Regions from separate parts of the Agrobacterium sp. genome, predicted to be linked through region 2. Evidence: riboswitches for the same ligand, from Rfam matches in the RefSeq annotation. Region 2 holds a riboswitch; the other holds the start of a gene.

Region 1 (8,019 bases), on a different contig from region 2:
TCGGCCGCGACACATCACCGAAGATGATGGGCGGACGCACGTAACGCGAGCCGTAGCTCTGCACCCACGCATGCTGGGTGAAGGCGAAACCGGAAAGCTGTTCACCAAAATATTGCACCATGTCGTTGCGCTCGAACTCGCCATGCACGAGGACGTCGAGACCGATATCCTCCTGCCAGCGAATGGTTGCTTCGGTTTCTTTCTGCAGGAAGCTTTCATATTGCGCATCTGTCAGGACACCCTTCGAATGCGCGGAGCGGGCCTTTCGCACCTCCGGCGTCTGCGGGAAGGAGCCGATGGTGGTCGTCGGGAAAAGCGGCAGCGCAATAGCCTGCGACTGCACCTTCTGCCGCTCGGTAAAGGCATTCGCCCGCTTCCTGTCGGCATCGCCGATCGTTGCGATGCGGTTCTGAACGGCCACATCAGTCACCTTTGACGAGGATGCGCGTGCGACAACTGCCCTGGAGGCGGCTTCCAGTTCCGCCGCGACGATGGCCTTGCCTTCACCGAGCGCCCTGCCGAGCGTGGCAAGCTCGCCGAGCTTCTGGGTCGCAAAGGAAAGCCAGCTTTTCAGATCGGCATCGAGACCGGTTTCCAGTTCAAGATCGACCGGAACATGCAGCAGCGAGCATGAAGGCGCGATTTGAAACGCTTCCGCACCCCGCACGGCAATTGCAGCTTCCAGCCGGTCGATAATCGCGGCGAGATCGGCGCGCCAGATATTGCGGCCGTCGATGACACCGAGCGACAGGACACGGCTTTCGGGCAACGCCTTCAGCACCGCCTCGAACTGACCGGGGCCACGCACCAGATCGACATGAAGACCCGCGACCGGAAGTGCGGCAACGACCTCCAGATTATCCTCGAGACCGCCGAAATAGGTGGCCACGAGGATTTTCAGATCCGGGGCGGCTTTCGACAATTGCTGATAGGCCACAGTCAGCGCGTGGCGTTCCCCCTCGGAAAGGTCCAATACAGCCACGGGTTCGTCGATCTGCACCCAGTCGGCGCCGGCCGCACGCAGGCGGTGTAGCAACTCTTCGTAGACGGGCAACAGTTTTGCCAACAGATCGAGCGGCTTAAAGGCTGCCTCACGCACCTTGGCAAGCTTCAGGAACGTGACCGGCCCGAGAATGACCGGGCGCGTATGAATGCCGAGCGCCTTCGCCTCGAGAAAATGATCGACCGGCTTTTGCGAGGTGAGCGCGAAATGCTGATCCTCGGAGACCTCCGGCACCATGTAATGATAATTGGTGTCGAACCACTTGGTCATCTCCAGCGCCGGAACGCCCTGACCGTGGTGCGCATGTCCTTCATGCACATGACCGCAACTTGCATGCGCCTCGCTCTGGCTGCCGCGCGCCATGGCGAAATAGGTCGACATGGACACCTCTCCGCCCGTCCATCCGTAGAGGGACGGGATGGCACCGACCATCGCAGCCGTATCGAGGACGTGGTCATAGAGGGAAAAATCGTTGGACGGGATATGGCTAATCCCCTTTTGCTGCTGAAGCGCCCAGTTTTCGGCGCGCAGCTTAGCGGCGGTTTCGAGAAGTACTGCTTCGGAAATCTTTCCCGACCAGAAGCCTTCAATCGCGAATTTCAGTTCGCGACGGCGGCCAATCCTCGGAAATCCGAGCGATGCGACTGGAATGGTCTTGTTTGACATTGTCATACCCCAGATGGTTGTGGGGGCATGGGTAAAGCGGACGCGTGCGGGCCCAGCCGTTGCCGGGCCAACGAGCAACCACCGGGACACCCCGCCCGTGGACGTTATTTTGCCCTGGCAGGTCTCCTGGCTCGCGGGTCGTCACCTTTGCCCGTCTTCCCGGGGCTTTCACCCCAGTGACGTTGATGGACAAAGGCTCACCGCTTACAGTTGCGGGGGCAGCTCCGGTATTGCCGATCCAACGGCGCACCGGATTCCCTCTTAGCTCCGGGATTGAAACAATCAGGCCCGGAGAACCATGACACCCGCATTTCTCACCACGGGCGTCACGATGTCAATAGATATAAAGAAATCTTTATATCTTTATTTCATTCGAAGACAGATGTCAGGACACGACCGCGCCCGGACCTGCCACAGCACCTGATGGCACCTTGCCCAGAATAATCATGCCGAGAACCTCGTCCTTCGTCACATCTTCCGTGCGGGCATGGCCGACCACCTTGCCGTTTTTCATCACGAATACCCGGTCCGCCAGATCAAAGACGTCGTGGATATCGTGGCTGATGAGGAAGATGCCGATGCCCTGCCGTTTCAGCTCCTTGACGAGATCGCCGACCTGCGCGGTTTCCTGCGGCCCGAGTGCAGCCGTCGGTTCGTCCATGATAAGGATGCGGGCGTCAAAAAGGATGGCGCGGGCGATGGCAACGGATTGCCGCTGACCGCCGGACAATGCCTTCACTGGTTCCTTGAACCGCCGGAAATTGGGGTTGAGACGCCCCATGACCTCGCGGGCCGAGGCCTCCATGGCGACATCATCAAGCGTGCCCCATTTCGTCTTCAGCTCACGGCCGAGATAAAGATTGGCCGCCGCATCGACATTATCCGCCACTGCCAGCGTCTGGTAGATGGTTTCAATGCCGTATTTCTTGGCGTCGCGGGGATTGCGGATATCCACATCCTCGCCGTTGATGAGGATATCGCCCCCATCCCGCCGGTATGCGCCGGACAATATCTTGATGAGCGTCGATTTGCCCGCACCATTGTGGCCGAGAAGGGCGACCACCTCGCCGGGGAAAAGATCGACTGAGGCGTTTTCCACCGCATGGATACCGCCGAAGGAAATGGAAATATTGCGCATTTCCACGAGGGGCGTGACTTGGTCCGTCATTGGGGTTCTCCTCGGTTCTTACTTGGCGCGGGCGCGGTAGATGGTGTCGAGCCAGACGGCGACGACCAGAACCACACCGACGACGATGCGCTGGAAAGGCGTATCGATGCCCACGAGCACCATGCCGGATTGCAGCGATTGCATGACGAGCGCGCCGAGCATCGCGCCCGCTATGGTGCCGACGCCGCCGGCGAGCGAGGTGCCGCCGATGACCGCCGCCGCGATCGTATAAAGTTCGTCCAGTTCACCCTGGGCGTTGGTTGCCGCATTGAGGCGGGCAGTGGAGATTGCCGCCGCGATGGCGCACAGAACGCCCATCAGCGTGAATATCTTCACCGTGACCCAGCGGGTCTTGATGCCGGCGAGTTCGGCCGCTTCCGGATTGCCGCCGATGGCGAACACATAGCGTCCGAAGCGCAGCCGCGTGGCAATGAAAGTCATCACTGCACCAACGGCGAGCGCCATCAGCACCGGTATGGCAATGCCGTGCGGAATGAACAGGCCACCATCCGGCCAGGAGATGCCATTGGCATCGGCATAGTTGCGGGCGATGTTGATCGGCCAGGGATAGCTGTTGACCACCGCCACGAAACCGACGACGACGAAGCAGCCGAGCGCCACCAGAAAATATTCCGCCCAGACCGGCCGCAGCGGAAAGCCGAAACGGCGGCGCTGGTGGCGGGAATTGAGGATTGCAGCGACAATGGCGACGCAGGCGACGATGGCAGCGACCCAGCTCCATGTCGCGCCAATCGAGCCGCTGGTGCCGCCGCCCATCAGGCGGAAGGTGGAATCCATCGGCGCCACGGTGCGGCCGCTGGTGACGAACCAGGTGCCGCCGCGCCAGACCAGCAGGCCGCCGAGCGTGACGATGAAGGACGGCACATTCAGGAAGGCGATGATCGAACCCTGCAGCATGCCGATGGCGCCGCCGACGAGAATACCGACCAGAAGCGTGACGATCCATGTCGCCCAATGTTCGAAGCCGAGAAGCTGCGGCAGGATTTCCGCCTGCGTGACACCCATGATCATGCCGGAAAAACCGAGGATCGACCCGACCGACAGGTCGATATTGCGGGTGACGATGACGAGCACCATACCGGTCGCCATGACAGCCACGGACGCGGTCTGCACGGAAAGGTTCCAGAGGTTTCGCGGCGTCAGGAACAGGCCGCCGGACAGGATATGAAATCCGATCCAGATCAGAAGAAGCGCGCCGACCATGCCGAGCAGGCGGGTATCAAGCTCCGTTGCGCTGATGAAGCGCGCGATGGAGCCTGTCTTTTCCGTCTTGGCGGACGCTGGGGAATTGGATTGGGTCATATCGGCCATGAACTGCCGGTGCTCCTCACATCTTAAAAGGCGCTGCGCCATGAACCATGGCGCAGCGCCCGAACCGGGACATAGTCGATCAGTTGCAGGCCTTGACGGATCCGGCCTTCACACCCTGGCAGGCCGTTTCCTTCTTGATCCAGCCGGCATCGATCACGACGTTCAGATTGTCCTTGGTGATGGCGATCGGCTTGAGGAAGACCGACTGCATCGTGACCTTCTTCGGGCCGCCGTCAAAGGCGGTGACGCCCTTGATTTCCGTCATCTTCTTGCCGCCAGCAAGCGCGAGCGCAATACCGGCCGCTTCCTTGCCGAGTTCGCGGCTGTCTTTCCAGACGGAAACCGTCTGCGTGCCGAGTGCGACGCGGTTAAGCGCGGCGAAATCGGCATCCTGGCCGGAAACGGGCACCGAACCCGCCATGCCCTGCGCGGCAAGAGCAGCGATTGCGCCACCGGCCGTGCCGTCGTTCGACGCGACGACAGCATCGACCTTGTTGTTATTCTTGGTCAGGAACTGTTCCATGTTCTTCTGGGCATTTTCCGGCTTCCAGCCATCGGTATAGGCTTCGCCGACATTCTTGATCTTGCCCCCGTCGATGGCGGCCTTCAGCACTTCCTGCTGGCCGGCGAAAAGGAAGTCCGCATTCGGATCGGAAGATGAGCCCTTGATGAAGACGTAGTTGCCTTCCGGCTTCACCTTGAAGACTTCGGCAGCCTGAAGACGACCGACTTCCTTGTTGTCGAAGGTAATGTAGAAGGCGTTCTTGTTTTCGATCAGGCGGTCGTAACCAACGACCGGAATACCCTCGGCAACGGCCTTTTCAACGGCCGGGCCAATCGCGTCGCTGTCCTGCGCCAGGATGATCAGCGCGTTGGCGCCCTGGGAAATCAGCGATTCCACGTCGGTCAGCTGCTTTGCGGCGGATGATTGCGCATCGGCGGAGATGTATTTCGCGCCGGCCTTGTCGAGCGCTGCCTTGATGGCCGCCTCATCCGTCTTCCAGCGTTCTTCCTGGAAATTCGACCAGGAAACGCCAACGACGAGATCAGCAGCAATAGCGGCAGTATGAAGGGAAACGAGTACGGCCGTACCCGCCAAAAGCTTGGCAAAAGAATTCATGATGTCCTCCCGGTAAGGGCGAAGCCTGCACCTCCATGCAGGGAAAACGCCCGGAAAAAGCTGTCGGTCTCTGTGGTTTCACAATTTTCTCGACAGTCGAGAAAATTAATGTCAGAGATTCCCCATGCTGTCAACAACGGCTGCGGGCAGCATCCGGGTGCCTTGATCTTGCTTCTGGCATGCGCCATCAGAGGGGATCAGCACGACAGGAAAAAGGCCGTTCAGGGAGCATGCCCCAGCCCATGTCCGCCATTGCAAGTACGGAACTGGTGCGCCAGAAAAACAGCCTGTCGGTGATGGCGGCACTGCGTCTGCACGGCAGCCTTTCCCACACCGACATGTCGACTTTCACCGGGCTTGCCTCCGCAACTGTTTCCGCCATCACCATGGAACTCGAACGTGCGGGGCTCATTCTCAGGAAAGAGCAGCTTGCCACGGCCGGCCGCGGGCGGCCTCGTATCCTCTTCGGGCCTGATGGTGCCTTCTGCCACGTCGCCATCGTCATCATCTCCTCGGACAGCGTGCAATATTCGCTGGTCGATTATGCCGGCAAGCTGGTGGATCGCTTTACCGAGCAGAGGATCACGGCTGAAAAAGGCTCGTTCGGAGGTTCGATATTGGCGGGCCTTGCGAGGCTTGCGGACCGCTCGCGCATCAACCGCCACGACATTCTTCAGGTCTCGATTAGCAGTAAGGGGCTTGTGGATGCGGCAACGGCAGTGCTCGTCTGGTCGCCGGTGCTCGGCAACGAAAAGATAGATTTCCAGCAGCTTATTTCGCAAGACGGCCGCACCCGCGTGACGCTGAACAACGAAACGCTGCTGGCCGCAAAAGCCATCTGGATACGGGAGCACGCAAAGGACGGTCCAGCACCGGATGCGCTTGTCACCCTGTCGCTCGGCCACAGCATCGGGCTAGGCATTGCCCGTGCCACCGGCGGCGCGATCGAGGTCAGCGCGCCCAACTTCGGGCATATGCTGCATCTGGCCGATGGTGCGTTGTGCCGTTGTGGCACCAGAGGCTGTATCGAGGCCTATTCCGGGTTTTATGCAATCCTGCGCTCGGCTTTCGAGGCCCCACCGCAGGCAGAACCGGCAAAATTCGTGCCGATCGCCGAGGTGGACAAGATCGCCGCTTCGGCTCGCGCCGGGGGCCGAATGGCGCGGTTTGCCTTCCGCACCGCCGGCCTTGCGCTCGGCAACGGTCTTTCACGCCTCTTCAGCCTGCACGGCCATATGCCGGTTTTCATCACCGGCCCCGGCACCCGTTATTTCGACCTTCTGGAAAGCGGCCTGCGCGATGGACTTGCACAGTCACAGGCAGTGCGTTTCGGCGGCATGCCGAAAATCGCAATCGCCCCTCACGAGCCGGAGTTGGTGTTCGAAGGGCATATGGAACACGCCCTTTCCGCCGCCGACGACTACATCTTGAGCGCCGACGGCCCCGAGAGGCCGCCGAGGAGTTCGGGGAATTGACCTAAAACCTGGCGAAAGCTCAGGCCCGCTCCGCCACGGCTTCGGTCTTTTGCCTACCGCCTGTCAGCATGGCAACGAATTCATCGAGACCGGCGGCCTCGTCCTTGCTCAGGCGCAGGCCCTGTTTCGTGCGGCGCCAGAGAATGTCCTCGGCCGCAAAGGCCCATTCGTGCTCAACCAGCCAGCGCACTTCGCATTCGTAAAGCGTGCCGCCAAAATGCCGGCCGAGACTGGACACGTCGGTGGCGCTGCCCAACAGTTCTGCAGCCTTCGTGCCGTAATTTCTGACAAGCCGCTCGGCGTGGCGTCCATCAAGGAAAGGATATCGGGAGACGAGCGCCCGAACCTGCACCTCATATCTTTCCGCGCCGAAATCGCCGCCCGGCAGGTGGGAGCCCGCCGTCCACGGCTTGCCCTTTTCGCCGATCGCCGCGCCGATCTTTTCCAGCGCATGTTCCGCCAGCCGCCGATAGGTGGTCAGCTTGCCGCCGAAAATATTGAGGAGCGGCGCTTCGCCGTCGGCCTGTTCGACCTTCAGCACGTAATCGCGTGTGGCTTCCTGCGCTTTCGAAGCGCCGTCATCAAAGAGCGGCCGCACGCCGGAATAGGTCCAGACGATGTCTTCCGGCCGAACCGGCTCGCTGAAATAGTCGCTCGCCGCGTTGCAGAGATAGGAAATCTCTTCCTCGGAAATGCGAACCTTGGCCGGATCGCCCTTGTAATCTCGGTCCGTGGTGCCGATCAGCGTGAAATCCCGCTCATAGGGAATGGCGAAGATGATGCGGTTATCAGGGTTCTGGAAGAAATAGGCGCGCGGATCGGAAAACTTCCTGCGCACGATGATGTGGCTGCCCTGCACGAGCCGGACATTGTGAACATCCTTGCGCCCGAAGACGCCGGAAAGCACGGTATCCACCCAGGGACCGGCAGCGTTGACCAGCATGCGCGCTTTATGCGTGGCCGAACGACCGGTTTTTTCGTCCAGCGTCTCGATGAGCCACAGCCCGCCTTCGCGCCGTGCGGAAACGACCCGCGTGCGGTTCATGATCGTCGCGCCGCGATCCGCCGCATCGCGCGCGTTGAGAACCACGAAACGGGCATCATCCACCCAGCCGTCGGAATATTCGAAAGCCCTGGCAAAAGCCGGCTTCAGAGGCTTGCCCGCCGGGTCCTTGCGAAGATCGAGCGTACGGGTCGCCGGCAAAAGTTTGCGGCCGCCGAGATTGTCATAAAGAAACAGGCCGAGCCGGACCAT
Region 2 (8,019 bases):
TTTGAACAAGCTGTTGCCGCATTGCGGCAACAGCTTATGTTATCTTCCTGAAACACGGATTTCGTGAAGTATAACGCCCCTGCCACCGGTCGGGGACATCGAACGGATCGCACAATTGACCCGGCGCAGCCGCATCATCGGCCTCCTGCTTCCCCTTGTTTTCATTGCTCCGGCCACCGCTTTCGCGGATCAGGTCTGCGATACGCTTTATGCGCAGTTGCGTGAGCCGCCACGCGTCATCGGCAATACGGCCGAGGTGCGGCGTTACGCCAATGCGCTCGCCCGCCAGAACATCGTCATTCGCAAGATCAGGAACGACCTGCGCGGCTATGGCTGCTCGTCTGGCAGCGTCATCGTCTACGGCAATCCCAATGCCGGTGTCTGCGCCGAGATCGGCGATGCGCTGGCGGAAGCGGAAAACGAACGCGACGCCATCATCCGTGATCGCGACGACGCCATGGCGGCCGTGCGTGACAACGATGGCGATATCAGGCGCCAGCGTATCCTCGCCGCCCTCGATGCAAATGGCTGCGGCACCGCACCGCAGACGGAAGCGCAGCTGCCGTCGCCTTCCGATGTGACGCGTTACCCCGACGCCTTCCGGCAGAATGGCGGTGAGCCGGGACAGGCGGGGCTTTCCCCCTACCCCAACGCCGCCGCTGAAGGCGGGCTTCGCACACTGTGCGTGCGCACCTGCGACGGCTCGTTCTTCCCCATCGCCGCCAATGCCTCGCCGCTCGATTTCCGCGCCCAGGCCGAGCAATGCCAGAAAATGTGTCCGGGGACGGAGACGGAACTTTATTTCCACTCCATGACGGATCAGGAAACCGCCGACATGGTGTCTGCGGAAACCGGAAAACCTTACAGGGACCTGCCGACCGCCTTCGCCTACAGGAACGCCCCGGCGAAAGCGCCGGGCTGCGCCTGCAACATGGCCGCCTATCACGAAGAAATGCAGAAGCAGGAAGAAGCCTCCCGGCCGGAATCCGAAACGCCCTATTCCGGCATCACGAAAATCCCCTCACCGCAAGGTGACAAGGCCGCCCCCAAACCCGCCGAGCAGCAGCAGGCCGCCAAGCCGCCGGAACAACCCGTTCCCGAACGCGACTATGACCCGAACGATACGAAAGTGCGCGTCATTGGCCCCAAATTTCTGCCGGACCAGACAGGCCGGATCGACCTGAAGAACCCGGCATTGAAGGGTATACAGCCGCAGCAGTGAAGCCGTCGTGGAGCGAGCGGACGCCGCTTGTTTCTTCAGTCCGCGGCAGCGGGATGAGAGGGCTACGGTAGAGATATGCTGAGAGCTTGCCCCCTCATCTGACCCTTCGGGCCATCTTCTCCCCGCCGGGGAGAAGAACAAGCAGCAACGCCCCGCTTCCCTCGCAGAACTTTTATCTGTCTTACACCCCGCCCCAGCGGTTGCGGAACACAAGCTCCTCCAACGGCACGCGCTGCCGCCAGCCTTTCACCGCCAGTTCCGGCTCGGTATAGAGCGCATCGACACGGCCGACGCAGAGCCAGGCGACGATTTCGATGTGGTCGGGAATACCGAGAATGGTGCGAATGTCGCTATCGTGGAAAATGCTGACCCAGCCGACGCCGATGCCTTCGGCGCGGGCTGCGAGCCAGAGATTCTGGATGGCGCAGACGGTGGAATAGACATCCGTGCGCGGATTATGGGTGCGGCCCAGCACCACCTTGCCGCCGCGCGTGGGATCGCAGGTGACGCAGATGCTGAGCGGGGCCTTGCGGATGCCTTCAAGTTTCAAGCTCCGGTAGAGAGCCTGTTGCTCGCCCTCGAACATCGCCGCCGCCTCCTCATTGGCGCGGCTGAAGGCCACAAAGGCCGCCTGACGGATCGCGCCATCGGTGATGAGGGTAAAATTCCACGGCTGCATGAAACCGACCGAGGGTGCCGAATGGGCCGCCTTCAGGAGACGCTCCACCAGATCATCCGGCAGCGGATCGGACAGGAACTGATCGCGCACGTCACGACGGGTTTCAATGGCGCGGTAAATCGCCTCGCGCTCCTCACCGGAAAACGGGCGGGCGGGTGACAGCGCATGATCGAAAGAACTGGCGCCGGGCGGATTGCTCACGGACGGATCGGCTGGCATCGTTTATCCCCAACAATGCGAAGGCCGGGCGCAAACATACACCCCACCTCGACAACAACCTGCCGCCGTCCGCGCGGTTCGGTCTATCCCGTCAGGCCGGTCTTCTGACTTGGCTTCATCCGCCCTTTTCGCCTTCCCGAATTGCTTCAGTGGCTTCTAAAAAAGAGCGTCCGCCTCACAGCGCTGGGCACGTTCCGGGCTTTCACCGGATTCCCGATTCTCCCGCCGCAAGGGCGGGCACCTGACAAAGGAAGCTATGGGCAAAAAAGTTTGCGAATGCAAGTATTCTGCCGGTGGTGCGGCAATGTGGCCTGCCTCCCCCATTACACCGGGAAATACCTGACATAGGCGAACTCGTCCCCCTCAGGTGACCAGTTAGGCGAGTTCATCGTTCCCTGCCCGCCGAAAAGCTCAAACAGCGTCTCGGCATTACCACCATCCATACCCATCAGCCGCACCCGCACATCAAGATCGCGCGGATGGTCGAAAACGTCGCCGTCATAGGAGACGAACACCACCTTGTCTCCCTTCGGAGACGGGTGCGGAAACCAGTCGCCATAGGGGCTGTCGGTGATGCGCTCGACGGCGGAGCCATCCACCCGTACGCGCCAGATCTGCATCCGCCCGGTGCGGCTGGAATTGAAATAGATCCACGCACCGTCAGGCGAATAATCCGGCCCGTCATTGCGACCTTCGCCATGGGTCAACCGCGTCTCGACGCCGCTTTCTATATCCATGGAGTAGATATCGAAGACCTGATCGCGAATGCCGCAATAGGCGAAGCTCTTCCCGTCCGGCGACCAGCCATGCCAGTAGGAGGGAAGGTTTTTCGTCATCAGCCGTGGCGCGCCGCCCACGGAGGCCATGAGATAGATGGCGCTCTTGCCGAATTCCACCTTGTCGGAAATGGCATAGAGTGACCCGTCAGGCGAAATGCCGTGATCGTTATTGCACAGCGTGGCAAAGCCGGTATCGACCTTTTCCGGCGCAATATCACCGGAAAGAGACAGGCGATAAAGCAGGCCTTCGCTGTTCAACAGCAGATATTTCCCATCCGGCGACCAGTTCGGCGCTTCAAAGAGATCAGGCGTCTGCCACACCACACGCATCTGCCGGGTGCGGATGTTGAAGATTTCGATGGAACTGCGCATTCTGCCTCCCGGGCGTGTCCGTGTTCTCGTTCAAAGCGCTGGGCAATGCAGACATTCCGTTTGCATCCGCCATCGCCTCGATTATGATCCTAGGGCGGCAGGCACCGTCCTGCAAATTCAAACCGGAAAAAACGCCAGCGCTCCGGCACCGTCCGCGCCGCTTCCCGTTTCTCCCAGATCCGAGGTTCCGCGATGAATACCATCGCCGATCACGGCATCCGCTTCGGCCGGATCGCCGCAATGCTTCCTGTCAAAAATATCGAAACGGCCCATGATTTTTACGTTGGCGTGCTGGGCTTTGAAAAGACCTTCGAAAACGGCAACCCCGTCGGCTTCATGATCCTGAAACAGGGCAATGCCGAGCTGCATCTGACATTGCAGCCCACGCACAAGGCAGCGCCCTTCAACGTGGCCCATATGATGGTGAGCGATGTCGATGCGCTGCACGCGCTCTGCAAGAGCCAGGGCTTGCGCATCATCAAGGGCCTGCAGGACAAGGATTACGGCCTGCGCGCCTTCGTCTTTGAAGACCCCGATGGCAACCGTATCGATGTGGGGCAGGTTATTTGAGATGAGCGAGCGGCGCGGGGTGTTCTCCGCGCCGTTTATGCGTTGTCAAAAAGCTCCTCACACGCGACGTCATCCTCGGGCTTGACCCGAGGACCCACAATCTCAACCGCGCATGGATCCTCGCCTCAAGGGCGAGGATGACGGAGAAAGGCACTTAACTCACCCGCCAGAAATCAATGGCGCGCGCCCTCAATCACCGATCCCGGAACCGGTTGGTGATCGGATAACGCCGGTCACGGCCGAAGTTCTTCTTGGTGATCTTAACACCCGGAGCCGATTGCCGGCGCTTGTATTCGGCGAGATAAAGCAGATGCTCCACCCGGTGCACGGTGGCCACATCATGGCCGCGTGCGAGAATCTCCTCGACCGACATTTCCTTCTCGACAAGGCATTCCAGAATATCGTCGAGCACCGGATAGGGCGGCAGCGAATCCTGGTCGGTCTGGTTGGGACGCAATTCGGCCGACGGGGCCTTGGAAATGATATTGGCGGGGATCACCTCGCCGGAAGGGCCGAGAGCACCCGGCGGAACATGGGCGTTGCGCCAGCTGGAAATGGCATAGACCTGCATCTTGTAGAGGTCCTTGATGGGGTTGAAACCGCCATTCATGTCGCCGTAGAGCGTGGCGTAACCCACTGACATCTCAGACTTGTTGCCCGTCGTCACCACCATCGAGCCGAACTTGTTCGAGACGGCCATCAGGATGGTGCCGCGCGTGCGGCTCTGCAGGTTTTCCTCGGTAATGCCCTCTTCCGTGCCCTCGAAGAGATCGGACAGCGCCGAGAGGAACCCTTCCACCGGTTCCACGATCGGCACGATATCGTAGCGGCAGCCCAGCGCCCTGGCGCAATCGGCCGCGTCCTTCAGCGATTCTTCCGAGGTATAACGGTAAGGCAGCATGATGCAGCGCACCCGCTCCTCGCCCAGCGCATCGACGGCAAGGGCGGCACAGATCGCCGAATCGATGCCGCCGGAAAGGCCGAGAACCACGCTCTTGAAGCCGTTCTTGTTGACGTAATCACGGAAGCCCAGCATGCAGGCGCGGTAATCCGCTTCCTCACCTTCGGGAATCTTCGAGAAAGGCCCGCTTTCGCAGCGCCAGCCATCTGCCATGCGTTTCCAGTCGGTGACGGCAAGTGTGGCCTCGAACTGGCTCATCTGGAAGGCAAGCGTCTTGTCGGCATTGAAACCGAAGCTTGCGCCATCGAATACCAGCTCGTCCTGCCCGCCCAGCTGGTTGGCGAAAACGAGCGGCAGGCCGCTTTCGATCACCTGCCTGAGCGCCACCTGATGGCGCACATCCAGCTTGCCGCGATAATAGGGCGAACCGTTCGGCACCAGCAGGATTTCCGCCCCGCTTTCGGAGAGCGTCTCGCAGACACCCATATCGTTCCAGATTTCCTCGCAGATCGGAATACCGATCCTGACCCCACGGAAATTATAGGGACCGGAAATCGAACCCTCGGAGAAAACACGTTTTTCGTCGAATTCACCGTAATTCGGCAGGTCTATCTTGTCGCGCAGCGCGATGATCTTGCCGCCATCCAGAAGCGCCACGGAATTGTGTCGTCCCGTCTCGCCCTGTCGCGGAAAACCGATAACGACGCCCGGTCCGCCATCGGCGGTCTCCGCCGCCAGTTCTTCCACCGCTTTCAGGCATGCTTTCAGGAAAGCCGGCTTCAGCACCAGATCTTCAGGCGGATAGCCTGAAATGAAGAGTTCGGTCAGAAGCAGAAGGTCTGCGCCCTGCGTTGCCGCATCGGCCCTAGCCTCGCGCGCCTTGGCGAGATTGCCCGCCACGTCGCCAACAGTGGGATTGAACTGCCCGACGGCAATCCGGAGATGGTTCTGGATATCGTGTCTGTCGCTCATGGCTTTTCAATACCGCGCCCGTGCCCGCTCCGCAACGCGGCAATTGCATGGCGGCGCCCGTTACGCATCGGGCGCGCGCGTTCACGCTAAGGTTATCGCCGCACCGGCCAGGCTGCGCAAAGTTCATGTCGCGTTCATCGCGCTTATGTGACAGTTACATGACACTTTTGCGACACCCGATTCACCTCCCCGGATCGGCCGTGCCGCCTGAAATACCGGAGTATGGGTTTGAGACATTCGGCGCCAAAAACAACGGCTTCCGAAAAGGCTGGTTTTGTCTTTTCGCCTGCAGGGATTAGGAGCCTTTCGAAGCTTTCGGGCACGGCCTATACGCTTGCCAATCTGACGGTCGCATCCGTTGTGCTCGTTGTGGTGCTGGAGTGGATCGCCCGCGGTTCGCTCACGGATGTCGGTGCTTTCCTCACCTCATCCGCACGCCCCGGCATGACCACCATTGCCGCCGTGCTCGCCCTTCTCGTGGCGCTGGATGCCATCCTTGGCCGGCGTTACCTGTCGCTGATCGCCATTGCACCGCTCTGCGCGATGACCGGGCTGATCTCCGCGCAGAAACAGACCTATCTTTCCGATCCGCTTTACCCCTCCGACCTGCTGTTCGGCCGGCAGATCCTCGAGCTTCTGCCGACCATGCTGAAAGCACAGCCCTTGACGGCCGTGCTGCTCGGGCTTGGCATCTGCGCCGCCATTGCGGCACTTGTGGCGCTATGGCTGCTGGCGCGCCGCCATTCGCCCGTCCTGCGCTGGCGTGAACGCGCGGCTGGTCTCGCGCTGGCGCTGCCGCTTCTTGCCAGTCTTGCCTCGCTGATGGACTATTCGCACTATTCCTGGGCACGTGACCGTCTCAACATCATACCCATGATGTGGGATCAGCAGGAAAACTACCGCCACAACGGCTTCCTGATGGCCTTCGCCTTCAATATTCCGATGGCCAATGTCTCGGCGCCACAGGGTTACGGTGAAAACAGCATCGCCGACCTGACGTCCGAACCCGCCGCCTTCGCCGCCAACAAGGGCGACTACCCTGACGTCATCATGCTGATGAGCGAATCGCTCTGGGACCCGGCGCGGCTCGAAAACGTGAAGCTCTCGGCCGATCCGATGCCGACCATCCGCGCCAAACAGTCGGGCAACGTCTTTTCGCCCGAGTTCGGCGGCATGACGGCGAATGTGGAATTCGAGGCGCTGACCGGCTTTTCCAACGCCTTCCTGCCCTATGGCAGCATTCCCTACCAGCAATATATTCGCCGCCCTGTGCCCTCGCTCGCCAGTTTCTTCCGCGGCGAAGGCTATTCCGCCATCGCCATGCATCCGTTCCAGGAATGGTTCTGGAACCGCAAGCAGGTCTACAGGAATTTCGGCTTCGAGGAATTCCGCTCGGAAGAGACGCTGCCGGCCATGGAAAAACGCGGCAACTTCGCCTCCGACGATGCGCTGATGGATGAGATCATGGCGACGGCGGACCGGACGCAGAACCCGCTTTTCCTCTTCGCCGTCACCCTGCAGGGACACGGTCCTTACGAGGCCACCCGTTACGCCGAAAACACCATCGGCGTCGAAGGTGATCTCTCCGCCTCCGCCTCGCAGGCGCTTGCCACCTATTCGCAAGGGGTGGCGGAAGCCGATGAAGCGCTGCTGAAACTGATGCGCTGGGCAAAAAAACGCGACCGTGAAACCATCATCGTCCTCTTCGGCGATCACCTGCCGCCGCTCGGCCAGACCTTCGTGGAAAGCGGTTACATGCCGGGCATGGTGGCAAGCCGCCGTGCGCCGCTGGAGGTGATGAAGAAGGAACACGAGACACCGCTCGTCGTCTGGTCCTCCAAGAAGGGCGTGCGCAAGAATATCGGCACCATCAGCCCGGCGCTTCTGCCCTATCATGTGCTGAAGACGGCCGGCTTCTCCGATCCCTTCTATACCGGCACGCTCGGCGAGGTGCAGAAGGCCTTCTCCGTCATCGACCGGCATATGCTGGTGGCGACCGACGGCAAGGCCCTGCCCGACTGGTCGATCGCGCCCAATTCCATTCCCGACGTGGTGCGCGATTACCGCCTGCTGCAGTTCGACATGATGTTCGGCCAGCAATATGGCCGCGAGCGCTTCTTCCCCGGTTTCAACTGGCTGCATGAGGGCGCGCCGTCGGTCTGATGGTTTTCGGCGGGGACGCCTGAACCGCATGGTGGTGGAAATCGTTTGAATTCCACCGCCATGCGGGTTTATCTCGGGAAACATCCGCATCGCCCCATCAGAACCGGAGAAACACCGTGTCAGATATCTCCGACTATATCGT

The links. A riboswitch is a leader RNA that binds a small molecule or an ion and turns the genes downstream of it on or off. The one in region 2 is predicted to bind cobalamin.
Region 1: it holds a riboswitch for cobalamin, as region 2 does, so the genes downstream of both, metE (5-methyltetrahydropteroyltriglutamate--homocysteine S-methyltransferase) here and bluB (5,6-dimethylbenzimidazole synthase) in region 2, are expected to answer to the same signal.

What each region holds. Positions count from the first base shown of each region.
Region 1 is NZ_JCABZP010000015.1:46,267-54,285, forward strand. It holds gene metE (5-methyltetrahydropteroyltriglutamate--homocysteine S-methyltransferase) at 1-1,669, opposite strand, end outside; cobalamin riboswitch at 1,769-1,985, opposite strand; gene AC5I5B_RS17765 (ATP-binding cassette domain-containing protein) at 2,055-2,837, opposite strand; gene AC5I5B_RS17770 (sugar ABC transporter permease) at 2,856-4,169, opposite strand; gene xylF (D-xylose ABC transporter substrate-binding protein) at 4,249-5,289, opposite strand; gene AC5I5B_RS17780 (ROK family transcriptional regulator) at 5,532-6,764, shown strand; gene AC5I5B_RS17785 (glycerol-3-phosphate dehydrogenase) at 6,784-8,019, opposite strand, start outside.
Region 2 is NZ_JCABZP010000010.1:340,433-348,451, forward strand. It holds gene AC5I5B_RS08250 (DUF2865 domain-containing protein) at 116-1,222, shown strand; gene bluB (5,6-dimethylbenzimidazole synthase) at 1,404-2,120, opposite strand; cobalamin riboswitch at 2,198-2,380, opposite strand; gene AC5I5B_RS08260 (TolB family protein) at 2,444-3,271, opposite strand; gene AC5I5B_RS08265 (glyoxalase superfamily protein) at 3,464-3,841, shown strand; gene AC5I5B_RS08270 (NAD+ synthase) at 4,035-5,714, opposite strand; gene AC5I5B_RS08275 (LTA synthase family protein) at 5,937-7,877, shown strand; gene AC5I5B_RS08280 (DUF1003 domain-containing protein) at 7,994-8,019, shown strand, end outside.